Regions from separate parts of the Pseudonocardia sp. D17 genome, predicted to be linked through region 1. Evidence: riboswitches for the same ligand, from Rfam matches in the RefSeq annotation. Region 1 holds a riboswitch; the other holds the start of a gene.

The links. Region 1 has a riboswitch for cobalamin ahead of cobN (cobaltochelatase subunit CobN). Riboswitches for the same ligand answer to the same signal wherever they lie in the genome.
Region 2: another riboswitch for cobalamin. It lies ahead of PSD17_RS03835 (hypothetical protein); the one in region 1 lies ahead of cobN (cobaltochelatase subunit CobN).

What each region holds. Positions count from the first base shown of each region.
Region 1 is NZ_BPRG01000080.1:115,284-122,700, forward strand. Features, by position in the region: gene PSD17_RS14940 (precorrin-2 C(20)-methyltransferase) at 1-583, opposite strand, end outside; gene PSD17_RS14945 (precorrin-8X methylmutase) at 586-1,212, opposite strand; gene PSD17_RS14950 (precorrin-3B synthase) at 1,209-2,426, opposite strand; cobalamin riboswitch at 2,540-2,706, shown strand; gene cobN (cobaltochelatase subunit CobN) at 2,742-6,347, shown strand; gene PSD17_RS14960 (maleylacetate reductase) at 6,379-7,417, opposite strand, start outside.
Region 2 is NZ_BPRG01000027.1:20,316-27,732, forward strand. Features, by position in the region: gene PSD17_RS03810 (VWA domain-containing protein) at 1-162, shown strand, start outside; gene cobO (cob(I)yrinic acid a,c-diamide adenosyltransferase) at 186-800, shown strand; gene PSD17_RS03820 (cobyrinate a,c-diamide synthase) at 808-2,145, shown strand; gene PSD17_RS03825 (cobalamin biosynthesis protein) at 2,145-2,534, shown strand; gene cobA (uroporphyrinogen-III C-methyltransferase) at 2,841-4,052, shown strand; partial or broken gene PSD17_RS35290 (histidine phosphatase family protein) at 4,057-4,521, shown strand; cobalamin riboswitch at 4,632-4,807, shown strand; gene PSD17_RS03835 (hypothetical protein) at 4,842-5,318, shown strand; gene cobT (nicotinate-nucleotide--dimethylbenzimidazole phosphoribosyltransferase) at 5,315-7,060, shown strand; gene PSD17_RS03845 (DNA polymerase IV) at 7,165-7,417, opposite strand, start outside.

The sequences.
Region 1 (7,417 bases):
CGGCCAGGGCGCCGCGGACGTCGTCGAACGTCCGGCCGAGCTTCAGCACCGCGGCCGAGTCGGTGGCGGCGAGGCGGCGGGCCAGCTCGTCGCGGGGCAGAGTGCCGGGCAGGACGGTCAGCACCTCGTCGCGTTCCACGAGCGGCCGGCCCAGCGCCGCCGACGCCGCGCTCACCGACGTCACGCCCGGGACGACGACCGCGCGGAACCGCGGGGTGAGCCGCTTGTGCATGTGCATGTAGGAGCCGTAGAAGAGCGGATCGCCCTCGGCGAGCAGCACGACGTCGCGGCCCGCGTCCAGGTGGGCGGCCAGCCGGTCGGCCGCGGCGGCGTAGAACTCGTCGATGGCGCCCTGGTAGCCGCCCGGGTGGTCGGTGGTCTCCGTCGTCACGGGGTAGACCAGCGCCTCCTCGATCTGGTCGCCGCGCAGGTACGGCTCGGCGATGCGGCGCGCGATGGACCGGCCGTGTCGCGCCGCGTGGTAGGCGACGACCTCGGCGGCACCGATCAGCCGCGCGGCCTTCACCGTCACCAGCTCGGGATCGCCGGGTCCGACGCCCACCCCGTACAACGTGCCCGGCACACTCACTCCTGTTCGGTCGCGAGCGCGTTGAGCGCGGCCGCGGTGATCGCCGAGCCGCCGCGGCGCCCGTGCACCACGAGGTGCTCGACGTCGGTGCGCGCGGCCAGGGCCTGCTTCGACTCGGCCGCGCCGATGAAGCCGACGGGGATGCCGAGGACCGCCGCCGGCCGCGGCGCCCCGTCGTCGATCATGTCGAGCAGGTGGAACAACGCCGTCGGCGCGTTCCCGATCGCGACGACGGCGCCGTCGAGGTGCGGGCGCCACAGCTCCAGCGCCGCCGCGGACCGGGTGTTGCCCAGCTCGCGGGCGAGCTCGGGGACGCGCTCGTCGCGCAGGGTGCACAGCACGTCGTTGTCGCGGGGGAGCCGGGCCCGGGTGACCCCGGCCGCGACCATCATCGCGTCGCACAGGATCGGCGCGCCGGCGCGCAACGCGGCGCGAGCAGCGGCGACGACGCCCTGGGACGCCGCGATGTCGTCGACGAGATCGACCTGCCCGCACGCGTGGATCATGCGCACCGCGACCGGTGCGACGTCGGCCGGCAGCCGGGAGAGGTCGGCCTCGGCGCGGATCGTCGCGAACGACTGCCGGTAGATCTCGGCGCCGTCGCGGATGTAGGTGCTGGTCATGCGGTCCTTCCGGAGATGCCGTGGGCGTAGCTGCCGTCGGCCTGCGCGACGAGTTCGACGTGGGTCCCGTGCGGGGCGCCGCAGCGGCGCTCGCAGCCGACGACATGGGTTCGACCCGTGGCCGAGGCGGAGGCGATCAACGTCCGGGCGTCGCCGCGGACGTCGGCCAGCGACTTCGCACACCCCGGCGCGCCCGCGCACGCGCTGACCAGCGTGGCGGGGGAGCCGGCCTCGACGGCGAACCCGGCTGCGGCCAGGAGGTCGGCACCCTCGGCGGTGGGCAGCACGATCGTCCGCCACGGTGTGACCAGCACCTGCGGCGACAGCCGGGCGAGCAGCCTGAGGTCGTCGGCGGAGAGCTCGCCGAGCACCGGCGCGACGACCAGCGCCCGCGCACCGTCGTCGCGCAGCACCTCGCCGACCTCCGGCGAACGAGCGGCACCGTCGCGCAACTCAGTGGCGTCACTGTGCCGTTCGTTCGCGTCGGGAATCGGGCGAGCGGGAAGCGGGCGACCGGGAAGCGCGCGAGCGGGAAGCGCGCGGTCGGGAAGCCCGAGGGCGGCGGCGAGCCGGGCGGGGGCGTCGGGCACCTCGGCGGCGCGCCACTGCGCACTGCTGAGCGCGAGGAACGACTCCGCCGCGCTGACCAGTACGTCCACGGCGTCGGCGAGCGCGACGGCCCCGACCGGCGTGCCGGCGACGAGCAGCACCCCGGTCGTCGACGTCCGGGCCCGCCAGCACAGATCGGGGGACTCGGCGGCGACGTCACCACGGCCGTCGTCGAGAGCGAACAGGAACCGCCCGGACAGGCCGGCGAGTGCGGGGGCGGCACAGATCGCGGCGTCCAGCCGCGCCGCGAGGCCACGGACGTCGGCGAGCCCGCCCGCGATGCCCGACAGCGGCGAGGCCAGGACGTTGCGCACCCGCTCGTGCGTCCGCGACGGCACCAGACCCGCGCCGACCAGCACGGACAGGGCGTCGGGGTCGTCGCGCCGCAGGGCGCGCAGCTGCAGGTTCCCGCGCGAGGTCAGGTGCGCCGCGCCGTCGCCGTGGTGCGCCGCGCAGTCGGCGACGGCGCGCGCCGCGGCCGCGGTGAGCACCCCGCCCGGCAGCCGGATCCGGGCGAGCGCGCCGTCGGCCGCGTCGTGCGGGGCGAGGACGCCGGGACAGGCGTCGGCGCGCACGCGCGGCGGGGGGGCGGCGGACGGGGGCACGGCCGTCACTGTAAACACCGCATTGCGGGCGTGGCGGGAGCCGATCGTCACTCCCGGGCCGCCCGGCTTGACGCGCGAGTGCGACGTTGCGGACAGTGAGGCGGCACGAACGGACAACTTCATGGCGGGCGGGAGCGAGGAAGCCGGTGCGAGTCCGGCGCGGTCCCGCCACTGTCACCGGGGAGCGGACCCCACGCAGTCGGCCACGGGCGCGAGCCCGGAAGGCCGGGGCGAGCGCCGATCCGGGAGCCAGGACACTCACCTGCCCGCCGACACCCCCACCCGGGACGAGGATCCCGAGGAAGGCCACCGGCCATGCGCCCCCACTCCCGTCCCGGGATCCTGCTCCTCTCGACGTCGGACACCGACCTGCTCTCCGCCCGCGCCAGCGGGGCGCCCTACCGGCTCGCGAACCCCGCGCGCGTGCTGCTCGACGACCTGCCCGCGCTGCTCGACGGCGTCGCCGTCGTCGTCGTGCGGATCCTGGGCGGGCGCCGGTACTGGGAGGACGGCCTCGACGCGGTCCTGGCCTCGGGGCTGCCCGTCGTCGCGCTGGGCGGTGAGATGGCGCCCGACGCGGAGATGATGGAGCTGTCGACGGTGCCCGCGGGCGTCGCGGCGCAGGCCCACGCCTACCTCGCACAGGGTGGCACCGACAACCTGGCCGAGCTGGCCGCGTTCCTGTCCGACACCGTGCTGCTCACCGGCGAGGGCTTCGCGCCGCCGGCGGAGCTCCCGGCCTGGGGCGTGCTCGACCGGCCCGCCCCCGAGGGCGACGGCCCGACCGTCGCCGTCCTCTACTACCGCGCCCAGCAGCTCGCCGGGAACACCGGCTACGTCGAGGCCCTGTGCACCGCGATCGAGGACGCGGGCGGGCGGCCGCTGCCGGTCTACTGCGCGTCGCTGCGCCAGGCCCCGCCCGAGCTGCTGACGACGCTGCGCGCCGCCGACGCCATGGTCGTCACGGTCCTCGCCGCCGGCGGGACCAGACCCGCGTCCGCGCAGGCCGGTGGCGACGACGAGGCGTGGGACGTGGCCGAGCTCGCCGCGCTCGACGTCCCGATCCTGCAGGGCCTGTGCCTGACCGGTGACCGGGCGTCGTGGGCCGGGTCCGACGACGGGATGACCCCGCTCGACGTCGCCACCCAGGTCGCGGTCCCCGAGTTCGACGGCCGGCTGATCACGGTGCCGTTCTCGTTCAAGGAGGTCGACGCGGACGGCCTCTCGGTCTACGTGCCCGACCCGGAGCGCGCGGCGCGCGTCGCCGGGATCGCCGTGCGGCACGCCCGGCTGCGACGGATCCCCAACGCGGACAAGCGGATCGTCGTGATGCTGTCGGCGTACCCGACCAAGCACGCCCGCATCGGCAACGCCGTCGGCCTCGACACCCCGGCGTCGACGGTCGCGCTGCTGCGCGCCATGGCCGAGGCCGGCTACGACGTCGGTGACCTCCCCGGCGTGGCCGACGGCGACGGAGACGCCCTGATCCATGCGCTCATCGAGGCCGGCGGGCAGGACCCCGACTGGCTCACGGAGGAGCAGCTGGCCGGCAACCCGGTCCGCATCTCCGCGGACCGCTACCGCTCCTGGTTCGAGCGGCTGCCGGACGAGCTGACCGACGGCGTCGAGAAGCACTGGGGGCCTGCGCCGGGCGAGCACTACGTCGACCGGTCCGCCGACCCGGACGGCGAGATCGTCGTCGCCGCGTTGCGGTCGGGCAACGTCGTGCTGATGGTGCAGCCGCCGCGCGGGTTCGGGGAGAACCCGGTCGCGATCTACCACGATCCCGACCTGCCGCCCTCGCACCACTACCTGGGCGCCTACCGCTGGCTCGCCGCCCCGCGCGAGGAGGACGGCTTCGGTGCCGACGCGATCGTGCACGTCGGCAAGCACGGGAACCTGGAGTGGTTGCCGGGCAAGACGTTGGGCATGTCCGCGGCCTGCGGGACCGACGCCGCGCTGGGCGACCTGCCGCTGGTCTACCCGTTCCTTGTCAACGACCCGGGCGAGGGCACGCAGGCCAAGCGCCGCGCCCACGCCACGCTGGTCGACCACCTCATCCCGCCGATGGCGCGCGCCGAGAGCTACGGCGACATCGCCCGGCTCGAGCAGTTGCTCGACGAGCACGCCAACATCGCAGCGCTCGACCCGGCGAAGCTGCCCGCGATCCGCCAGCAGATCTGGACGCTCATGCAGGCCGCCAAGCTCGACCACGACCTCGGGCTGTCCGAGCGCCCTGAGGAAGACCACTTCGACGACATGCTCCTGCACGTCGACGGCTGGTTGTGCGAGATCAAGGACGTCCAGATCCGCGACGGCCTGCACGTCCTCGGCACGGCCCCGACGGGTGCACAGCGGGTCGACCTGGTGCTGGCCATGCTGCGCGCCCGGCAGATGTGGGGCGGCGAGCACACCGTCCCCGGGCTCCGCGAGGCGCTGGGCCTGGTCGAGGACGGCTCGGAGACCAAGGCGCGCACCGACGAGATCGAGGAGCTGGCCCACGCGCTGGTCGCCGACATGGAGGCGGCGGGCTGGGACCCGGCTGCGGTCACCGAGATCGCTCGGGCTCACGACGCCACGGCCGCTGAACCAGTGCTCCGCTTCGCCGCCACCGAGGTCGTGCCCCGGCTCGCCGGCACCGCCCACGAGATCGACCGCGTGCTGCACGCCCTGGCCGGCGGGTTCGTCCCGGCCGGGCCGTCGGGCTCGCCGCTGCGCGGCCTGGTCAACGTGCTCCCGACCGGTCGCAACTTCTACTCCGTCGACCCCAAGGCCGTCCCGTCGCGGCTGGCGTGGGAGACCGGGCAGGCGATGGCCGAGTCGCTCGTCGAGCGCTACCGCCGCGACCACGGCGACTGGCCGCGCTCGGTCGGGCTGTCGGTGTGGGGCACGTCGGCGATGCGCACCTCCGGCGACGACGTCGCCGAGGTGTTCGCCCTGCTCGGCGTGCGCCCGGTGTGGGACGAGATGTCGCGACGCGTCACGCACCTCGAACCGATCCCGCTCGACGAGCTCGGCCGCCCCCGCATCGACGTCACCGTCCGCATCTCCGGGTTCTTCCGCGACGCGTTCCCGCACGTCCTGGCCCTGCTCGACGACGCCGTCGCCCTCGTCGCGGGCCTCGACGAACCCGCCGAGCAGAACTTCGTCCGCGCCCACGTCGCCGCCGACACCGACCGGCACGGCGACGAGCGGCGCGCCCGTACCCGCGTCTTCGGCTCCAAGCCGGGCACGTACGGGGCGGGGCTGCTGCAGCTCGTCGAGTCCCGGGACTGGCGCGGCGACGCCGACCTCGCCGAGGTCTACACGACGTGGGGCGGCTACGCCTACGGCCGCGGCCTCGACGGCGTCCCCGCGCGCGAGGACATGGAGCACGCGTACCGGCGGATCGCGGTGGCGGCCAAGAACACCGACACCCGCGAGCACGACATCGCCGACTCCGACGACTACTACCAGTACCACGGCGGCATGGTCGCGACGGTCCGCGCGCTCACCGGCAGCGCGCCCGAGGCCTACGTCGGCGACTCGACCCGGCCCGAGTCCGTTCGCACCCGCACGCTGTCGGAGGAGACGGCGCGGGTGTTCCGGGCGCGTGTGGTCAACCCGCGCTGGATCGCCGCGATGCGCCGCCACGGCTACAAGGGCGCCTTCGAGATGGCCGCGACCGTCGACTACCTCTTCGGCTACGACGCCACCACCGGTGTCGTCGACGACTGGATGTACGACCGGCTCACGGCCGAGTACGTCCTCGACCCCGAGAACCGGGCGTTCCTGTCGGAGTCGAACCCGTGGGCGTTGCACGGCATGGCCGAACGTCTCCTGGAGGCGGTGGAACGCGGCATGTGGGCGTCCCCGGACCCCGACACCCTCGCCGCTCTGCGCACCGCCTACCTGGAGAGCGAAGGCGACCTGGAGGAGTAGAGCCGGTGAGTGGCGATGCTCGCCACGGCGACTATCGCCACTCGCAACCCCGGTACGCGCGGTCGAGCAGCGCCCGGATCGTGTCGCGGGACGCCGGCACCGGGTTCGGGGTGTCCGCGACGTCGGCGGCGACGCCGTCGAGGGCCTCGTCGGTGGCACCGAGCGTCGCCAGGTCGTGGGGGAGCCCGATCCGCGCGGCCAGCTCCCACAGGGCACGGCCGGGATCGTCGCCCAGGTAGGGGCGCACGCGCGACACCATGTCGGGCACCGCCGGCGCGTTCAACGCGACGACGTAGGGCAGCACGACGGAGTGCGTGTCGGCGTGCACCAGGCCCAGCCGCCCACCGAGGGCGTGCGAGATCCGGTGCTGCAGACCTGTCCCGGTCGCGCCCAGCGCCGTCCCCGCGAGGAAGGCGCCGTACTGCAGGCCGGCGCGGGCGTCGAGGTCCGCGGGGTTTCGCATGACGACGGGCAGCGACGTCGTGAGGATGCGGACGGCGTCGGCGGCGAGCGCCGCGATCAGCGGGTTCCCGGCCGGCGCCCAGAGCGCGGCGAAGCAGTGCGCCATCGCGTTGAACGTGCTCGGACCCGTCACCGCGGCCGGGAGGCCGACCGTCAGCTCGGGGTCGTACAGCACCACGCGAGGCCGGACCCGCTCGTCGGATCCCGTGCGCTTGCGCTGCCCGCCGGTCGTCCCGTACACCGGGGTCAGCTCGGAGCCGGCGTAGGTCGTCGGGACGGCGACGATCGGGACCTCCAGCTCCAGCGCCACGGCCTTCGCCAGCCCGGTCGCCGAGCCGCCACCGAGGCTCACGATCACGTCGACACCGGCGTCACGCGCCGCGGCCGTGGCGCGTTCCGCGATGTCGACGGGCACGTGCTGGGCGATCTCGTGCCAGGTCAGCGCGGCGCGGTCGCCGAGCGCGGCCGTCACGGTGTCCCCGCCGGGCGCGTGCCCGCTCATGATCACCATCGCGCGGGACGTGTCGAGCCGGGCGAGTTCCTCGCCGACCTCGGCGAGCCTGCCGGGCCCGAACACGATCCGGGTCGGCGCGAACTCGTGGTCGAAG
Region 2 (7,417 bases), on a different contig from region 1:
CTCGCGGCCGACGGGGTGCACACCGTCGTCGTCGACTGCGAGAGCGGGCCCGTGCGCCTCGGCCTCGCGGGGACCGTCGCGGGCCACGCCGGCGCCGAGCTGGTCCGGCTCGACGAGCTGAGCGCCGAGTCGGTCGCGAACGTCGTCACCCGCGCCGCCTGATCACCACGAACTGGAGGAACTCCGTGCCGCAGGGCAAGGTCGTCACCGTCCCCGATGACGGGCTCTCGACCCGTCAGCGTCGCAATCGGCCGTTGCTGGTGGTGCACACCGGGGAGATGAAGGGGAAGTCGACCGCGGCGTTCGGGTTGGCGTTGCGGGGCTGGAACCAGGGTTGGTCGATCGGGGTGTTCCAGTTCGTGAAGTCGGCGAAGTGGAAGGTCGGGGAGGAGGAGGCGTTCCGCGCGTTGGGGCGGGTGCACGAGCAGACCGGGCAGGGTGGGCCGGTGCAGTGGCACAAGATGGGCGCGGGGTGGAGCTGGACCCGTAGGCCCGGCACCGAGGACGATCACGCCGCGGCGGCCCGGGAGGGGTGGGCGGAGATCCGGCGGCGTCTGCAGCGGCAGGCCCACGACCTCTACGTGCTCGACGAGTTCACCTATCCGATGAAATGGGGGTGGGTCGAGGTCGGCGAGGTCGTGGAGGTCCTCGCCGCCCGGGAGGGCCACCAGCACGTGATCATCACCGGTCGGGACGCGGCGCCGGAGCTGATCGAGGCCGCGGACCTGGTGATGGCCACGACGAAGATCAAGCATCCGATGGATGCCGGGCAGAAGGGGCAGCGGGGCATCGAATGGTGAGGGTCGCGTGGTAGCCGCCCTGGTCGTCGCCGCGCCGGCGTCGGGGAGTGGGAAGACCACGGTCGCGACGGGGATCATGGCTGCGTTGGCCCGGCGGGGGACCGCGGTGGCGCCGTTCAAGGTCGGCCCGGACTACATCGACCCCGGCTATCACACGCTCGCGGCGGGCCGGGCCGGCCGCAACCTCGACCCGGTGCTGGTCGGGGAGGACCGGATCGCGCCGTTGCTGCGCCACGGCGCGGTCGGTGCGCAGGTCGCGGTGGTGGAGGGGGTGATGGGGTTGTTCGACGGGCGGGTCGGTGACGGGCACGGCTCGACCGCGCACGTCGCGCGGCTGCTCGGGGCGCCGGTGCTGCTGGTGGTCGACGCCAGGGGGCAGTCGCGCAGCCTGGCCGCGGTGTTGCACGGGTTCCGGTGTTTCGATCCGGGGGGTGGGCCGGTCGAGATCGCCGGGGTGGTGCTCAACCGGGTGGGCAGCGCCCGGCACGAGGCGGTGCTGCGGGCGGCCGCCGAGGAGGTGGGGCTGGCCGTGCTCGGCGCGTTGCCCCGCCACGACGGGTTGGTGGTCCCGTCGCGGCATCTGGGCCTGGTGCCCGCGGCCGAGCACGGCGCGGCCGCGCGCGCGGCGGTGGACGCGATGGCCGCCCTGGTGGCCGCGCACGTGGACCTGGACGCGGTCGCGGCACTCGCCCGGCCCGTCGCGCCGGGGCCGGTGTGGGACCCGGTCGTGGCCGCGCCGGTGGCCGGGGAGCCGGTGGTCGCCGTCGCGGGCGGGGCGGCGTTCACCTTCGGCTACGCCGAGCACATCGAGCTGCTCACCGCGGCCGGCGCGCAGGTCGTGGTCGTGGACCCGTTGCGCGACGAGGAGCTTCCCGACGGCTGTGCCGGGCTGGTGCTGGGGGGTGGGTTCCCGGAGGAACACCTCGGGGAGCTGTCGGCGAACGCGTCGTTGCGGGCGGCGGTGGCGGCGCTGGCCGGGTCGGGGGCGCCGGTGCTGGCCGAGTGCGGCGGGTTGCTGTATCTGTGCGCGGACCTGGACGGGGCGCCGATGTGTGGGGTGCTGGCCGGGTCGGCGTCGATGACCGGGCGGCTGACCCTGGGTTACCGGGCCGCGGTCGCGCTGTCGGCGACGCCGTGGCGTCGGGCCGGGGCCCGGGTCGCCGGGCACGAGTTCCACCACTGCGCGGTCACCCCGCGCGCCGGGGCGACACCCGCCTGGGCCTGGCGCGGTGGCGAGCCGGAAGGGTTCGTCGCCGGCGGGGTGCAGGCCTCGTTCCTGCACACCCACCCCGCCGGCGACCCCGACGCCGTCGCCGCGTTCGTCGCCGCGGCTGCCGCACGCTGATGCTGGTCGTGGGGCTCGGGGCGTCCCGTGGCGTCACGGCTGCGGCCGTCGCGCAGCTGCTCGCGCGGGTGCTCCCCGGGGTCGGTGGGGTCGTCGCCTACGCGAGCATCGACCGCCGTGCCGACGAGCCCGGCCTGCTCGCCGCGATCGCCCCCGCGACGCTGCGGACCTTTCCCGCGGCGGCGCTCGACGCGGTCGCGGTGCCGCACCCGGGCGACCGCGCCCGGGAGGCGACCGGTGCGGGCAGCGTCGCCGAGGCCGCGGCTCTGCTCGCCGCCGCCGAGCTGGCCGGACCGGGCGACGAGGTGGCACTGCGGGTCGCCAAGACCGTGGGACAGCGGTGCACCGCGGCCGTCGCCGAGGTCCTGCCCGGCCCCGCCGCGGACTGACCCTCGTGGTTGCACGAACGGCACTTTCCCGCAACTGGACGGCGGCACAGGGCCGTTCGTGCGATCGGCGAGGGCGGCCGCCGCGCCCGATCGCCCCCCGCCCGGCGCGCGCCGCGGCCCCGGCTGGGCACCCGGGTCCCCGGTGTGACGCCGAGCGGAGGCGGCCGGAGGTGGGCCCACCGGCGGTTATGCTCGGCCGTCCACCGAACGGCGGCGGAGCACCCCGACGACGGGACGCCGCCCGCGTCGCGTGTCGCCGCGGCGCTCCCCGGTGGCCACCATCGACGGCACGGCGGAGGGTCTCGCGTGGGTGAGGAGCACTACCTGGTCGGCCTCGACCTCGCCGGGCGGCGGGTCGTGGTGGTCGGGGGCGGGCAGGTCGCACAGCGGAGGCTGCCGCGGCTGATCGCCTCGGGCGCGGCGATCGAGGTGGTGTCCCCGCAGGTCACCCCGGCGGTCGAGGGCATGGTGTCGGCCGGTGAGATCAGCTGGACCGAACGCGGCTACGCCGACGGCGACCTCGACGGCGCCTGGTACGCCGTCGCCTGCACCGACGACCCGGCCGTCAACCGGGCCGTGGGGTCCGAGGCGCAGCGGCGGCGGGTCTTCTGCGTCCGCGCCGACGACGGCAGCGCCGGTACGGCCGTCACGCCCGCCACCGGCGATCACGACGGCCTCACCGTCGGCGTGCTGGCGGGCGGACGGCACCGGCGGTCGGCGGCCGTGCGCACGGCGCTGGTCGAGGCGTTGCAGGCCGGTGTCGTCGACGACGCGGCCGGGCCCGTCCTGCCCGGCGTCGCCCTCGTCGGCGGCGGCCCCGGCGATCCCGAGCTGATCACCGTCCGCGGCCGCCGGTTGCTGGCGCGCGCGGACGTCGTCGTCGCCGACCGGCTCGGGCCGCGCGACCTGCTCGACGACCTGGCTCCACACGTCGAGGTCGTCGACGCCTCCAAGATTCCGTACGGCCGCGCGATGGCCCAGCAGAAGATCAACGAGCTGCTGGTCGAGCACGCGAAGGCGGGCCGGTTCGTGGTGCGGCTCAAGGGCGGCGACCCGTTCGTCTACGGCCGCGGCTACGAGGAGGTCCAGGCCTGCACGGCCGCGGGCGTCCCCGTCACGGTCGTCCCCGGCATCACCAGCGCGTTCGCCGCGCCCGCCGTCGCGGGGGTGCCGGTCAGCCACCGCGGGGTCGCGCACGAGATCGTCGTGGTGTCCGGGCACGTCGCCCCGGACGACCCGCGCAGCCTCACCGACTGGGCGGCGTTGGGCCGGATGCGCGGCACCGTCGTGCTGATGATGGCCGTCGAGCGGATCGCCCTGTTCGCCGACGCGCTCGTCACGCACGGCAGGCCCGCCGACACCCCGGTCGCCGTGATCCAGGACGGCACGACGCGCATCCAACGGTCGCTGCGCACCACGCTGCGCGACGTCGCCGCCGACATCCGCGAGCAGGAGATCAGCCCGCCCGCGATCGTCGTCGTCGGGCCGGTCGCGGGGCTCTCGCCCGACGGCTCCTGAGCCGGTGGTCGGCACGCTCCTGCACCTGGTCCGGCACGGCGAGAGCACCTGGAACGTGGCGGGGCTGCTGCAGGGCTGCACGTCGCACGTCCCGCTGACCCCGCGCGGGCGGGAGCAGGCCCGGGCCGTGTCCGCGCTGCTCGCCGGCCGTCGCGTCGGCGCCGTCGTGTCCAGCGACCAGCGCCGCGCCCTCGACACCGCAGCGGTCGTCGCCGCCCCGCACGGCCTGCCGGTCGTGGCGACGCCGGGCCTGCGCGAGCAGTGCCACGGCGCCTGGGAGGGGAGCGCGGTGCGCGCCGTCGACCCCGACCGCCCGCCGCCCGGCGGCGAGAGCACCCGCGCACTGCGCGAGCGGGTCGCCGGCGCCCTGGCGGCGGTACTGGCGTCGGCTCGCGCCGGCGGACACGCCGAGATCGTCGTCGTGTCCCACGGCGAGACGCTGCGCGCCGCGATCGCGCTGCTCACCGGCACCGCCGCGGGGCCGGTCCCGCCCAACGGCTCCGTGACGACGCTCGTCGCGGGCGACGCCGCGGGGTGGCGGACGCCGCCGCCGCTTGACCCTGGTCGCCGCGCTGTGGTGCAGTCGTCACCGACGGCAGTGGAGGAAGTCCGGTGCGAATCCGGCGCGGTCCCGCCACTGTCACCGGGGAGCGCGTCCCCACGCGTGGCCACTGTCCCGACGCCGGGGTGGGAAGGCCGGGCGACGTCGCGGGCGATCCGGGAGCCAGGAGACTTCCTGCCGTCGTCGACACCCCGACTTCCAGGGCGAGGACCCTCGAGGAGGCGACCATGACCGGCGACGGTCGAAGCCCGGCCGACCCTGCGCGCGACCGGACGAACCCGCACACACCCCTGCGCCGGCTCCGGTGCCCGCGCACGACGCAGGGCGACGGGGCACCTGCCCGGCTGCTCGTGCTGACGTGCGGCCCGACCGGGGCCGGTGCCCCGCCCGACGAGCCCCCGCCCGCCGCGGCCTCCGAGCTCATCGACCGGCTCGACGGCGCCGACGTCGTCTTCACGACCGCCGCCGCTGAGCCGACCGTCCTGTTCTACGCCGAGGCCTGGCGTGTCGAACGGCTCGGTACCGACCTCGCGCCGCTGGCCGCGGGACTGACCACGGGCACGGTCGTCCTGGTGACCGGGGACTGCGCCGCGGACGCGGCACTGGTCGACTCCCTGCCCGCCCGGTTGCCGGGGGTGCTCGTCGAACGCTGCGGCCCCGCACTCGTGCCGCCGCGCAGCCGTCCGCTGGGCCGGGGCGCGTGAGCCCCGGACCGTCGGCGCTCGACCCCGACGGCTTCCACCGCCTCGCCCGTGCCCGCCGCGACGTGCGCACCGGCTTCCTGCCCGACCGCGACGTCGACGACGCGACCCTGCGCCGCGTGCTGGCCTCGGCGCACACCGCGCCCAGCGTGGGGCACTCGCAGCCGTGGGACTTCGTCGTGCTGCGCGACCGCGCGGTCCGCGCGCGCGTCCGCGACCTCGTCCACCGCCACCGCGACGCCTACGCCGCGTCGCTGCCCAGGGCCCGGGCGGCGGCGTTCGCGTCGCTGCGGGTCGAGGCGATCCTCGAGACGCCGGTCAACGTCGTCGTCACGTGTGATCCCACCCGCGGCGGCCGGCACACGCTCGGCCGCTACGCCCAGCCCCGGATGGGCCCGTACTCGGCGGTCTCGGCCGTGCAGAACCTGTGGCTCGCCGCCCGCGCCGAGGGCCTGGGTGTGGGGTGGGTGAGCTTCTTCGACGGCACGGGCGAGCACGAGCTGGCCGGGCTGCTCGGGCTGCCCGCGCACGTCGAGGTGGTCGCCTATCTGTGCGTCGGGCACGTCGACGGGTTCGCCGACGCCCCCGAGCTGGAGACCGCGGGCTGGTCACGACGACGTCCGCTCGGCTGGGCGGTGCACCACGAGACCTGGGGCCGCCGCGGGCTGCCCGGGGAGGAACCCATGGACCTCATCAACGAGACCGTCGACGCGATCGTGCCGGCGTCAGCGCAGGCCCGGACCGCGGCGCGCGACCACCTCGACCGGATGACCAAGCCGCGCGGCTCGCTCGGCCGGGTCGAGGACGTGGCCGTCACGCTGTCCGGGATCGCCGGCGTGTGCCCGCCGCCGCTGCCCGAGCCTGCCGTCGTCGCGGTCTTCGCCGCCGACCACGGCGTGCACGCCCAGGGTGTGAGCCCGTGGCCGCAGGAGGTCACGGCCCAGATGGTCGGCAACTTCCTCGCCGGCGGGGCCGTGGTGAACGCGTTCGCCCGCCAGCTCGGTGCGGAGGTGTGCGTCGTCGACGTCGGGGTCGCCGCCGACCTCGACCCGGTCCCGGGGCTGGTGCCGCGCAAGGTCGCGGCCGGGTCCGCCGACATGACCGCCGGTCCGGCGCTGACCCGCGAGCAGGCCCGCGCGGCGGTGGAGGCGGGTATCGAGACCGCTCGTGACCTCGTCGCGGCCGGGAACCGCTGCCTGCTCACCGGCGACATGGGCATCGCGAACACGACGGCCGCCGCGGCGCTGATCTGTACCTTCACCGGCGCCGACCCGGCTGTCGCGACGGGCCGCGGCACCGGGGTCGACGACGACACCCTGGCCCGCAAGACCGGCGTCGTGCGCGCGGCGCTGGAGCGCCACCGCCCCGACCCGGCCGATCCGCTCGGCGTCCTGGCCGCGTTCGGCGGGCTCGAGCACGCCGGGCTCGCGGGGCTCGTCCTCGGCGCCGCCGCGCTGCGGGTTCCCGTGCTGCTCGACGGCGTCTCCGGCGGGGCCGCCGCCCTCGTCGCGGCCGCCTTCGCGCCCGCGGCGGTCGACTACTGCCTCGCCGGGCACCGTTCCGTCGAGCCCGGGCACACCATCGCGCTCGACCACCTGGGGCTCGTCCCGCTGCTGGACATGGGCATGCGGCTGGGGGAAGGGACCGGCGCGCTGCTCGCCCTCCCCGTCGCGCAGAGCGCCGTCCGCGCCCTGCACGACGTCGCGACGTTCGACTCCGCCGGGGTCGTCGACAAGGACGCGTGACGGGGCGCGGCCGCACGCCTGACCGGCCGCCCTGACCGGCCGCCGACGGCCCGGCCCGCCGGCGGGTCGTGAGCGGCGATGGTCGCCATGGCGACCATCGCCGCTCACAGGCGCCAGGACTCCAGTGGATCGGCCCGGGTCAGGTCGGGGTCGTCGGCGGCCAGGGTGCGGGCCGGTCCCGGGCCCGTGGCCCGGGTCTCGAACCGGACGGTCACCCGCCCGTGCCCGGCCCCCTGCACCCAGCCGTGCCCGTGGGCGGGATGGGCGACGTCGTCGCCCGCCCGCCACGGCGCCTCCGGCGCGGGGGCGCGGTGCGGCGTCTCCGGCGCGCCCGGGACGGGTTCCGCTGCCGGATCG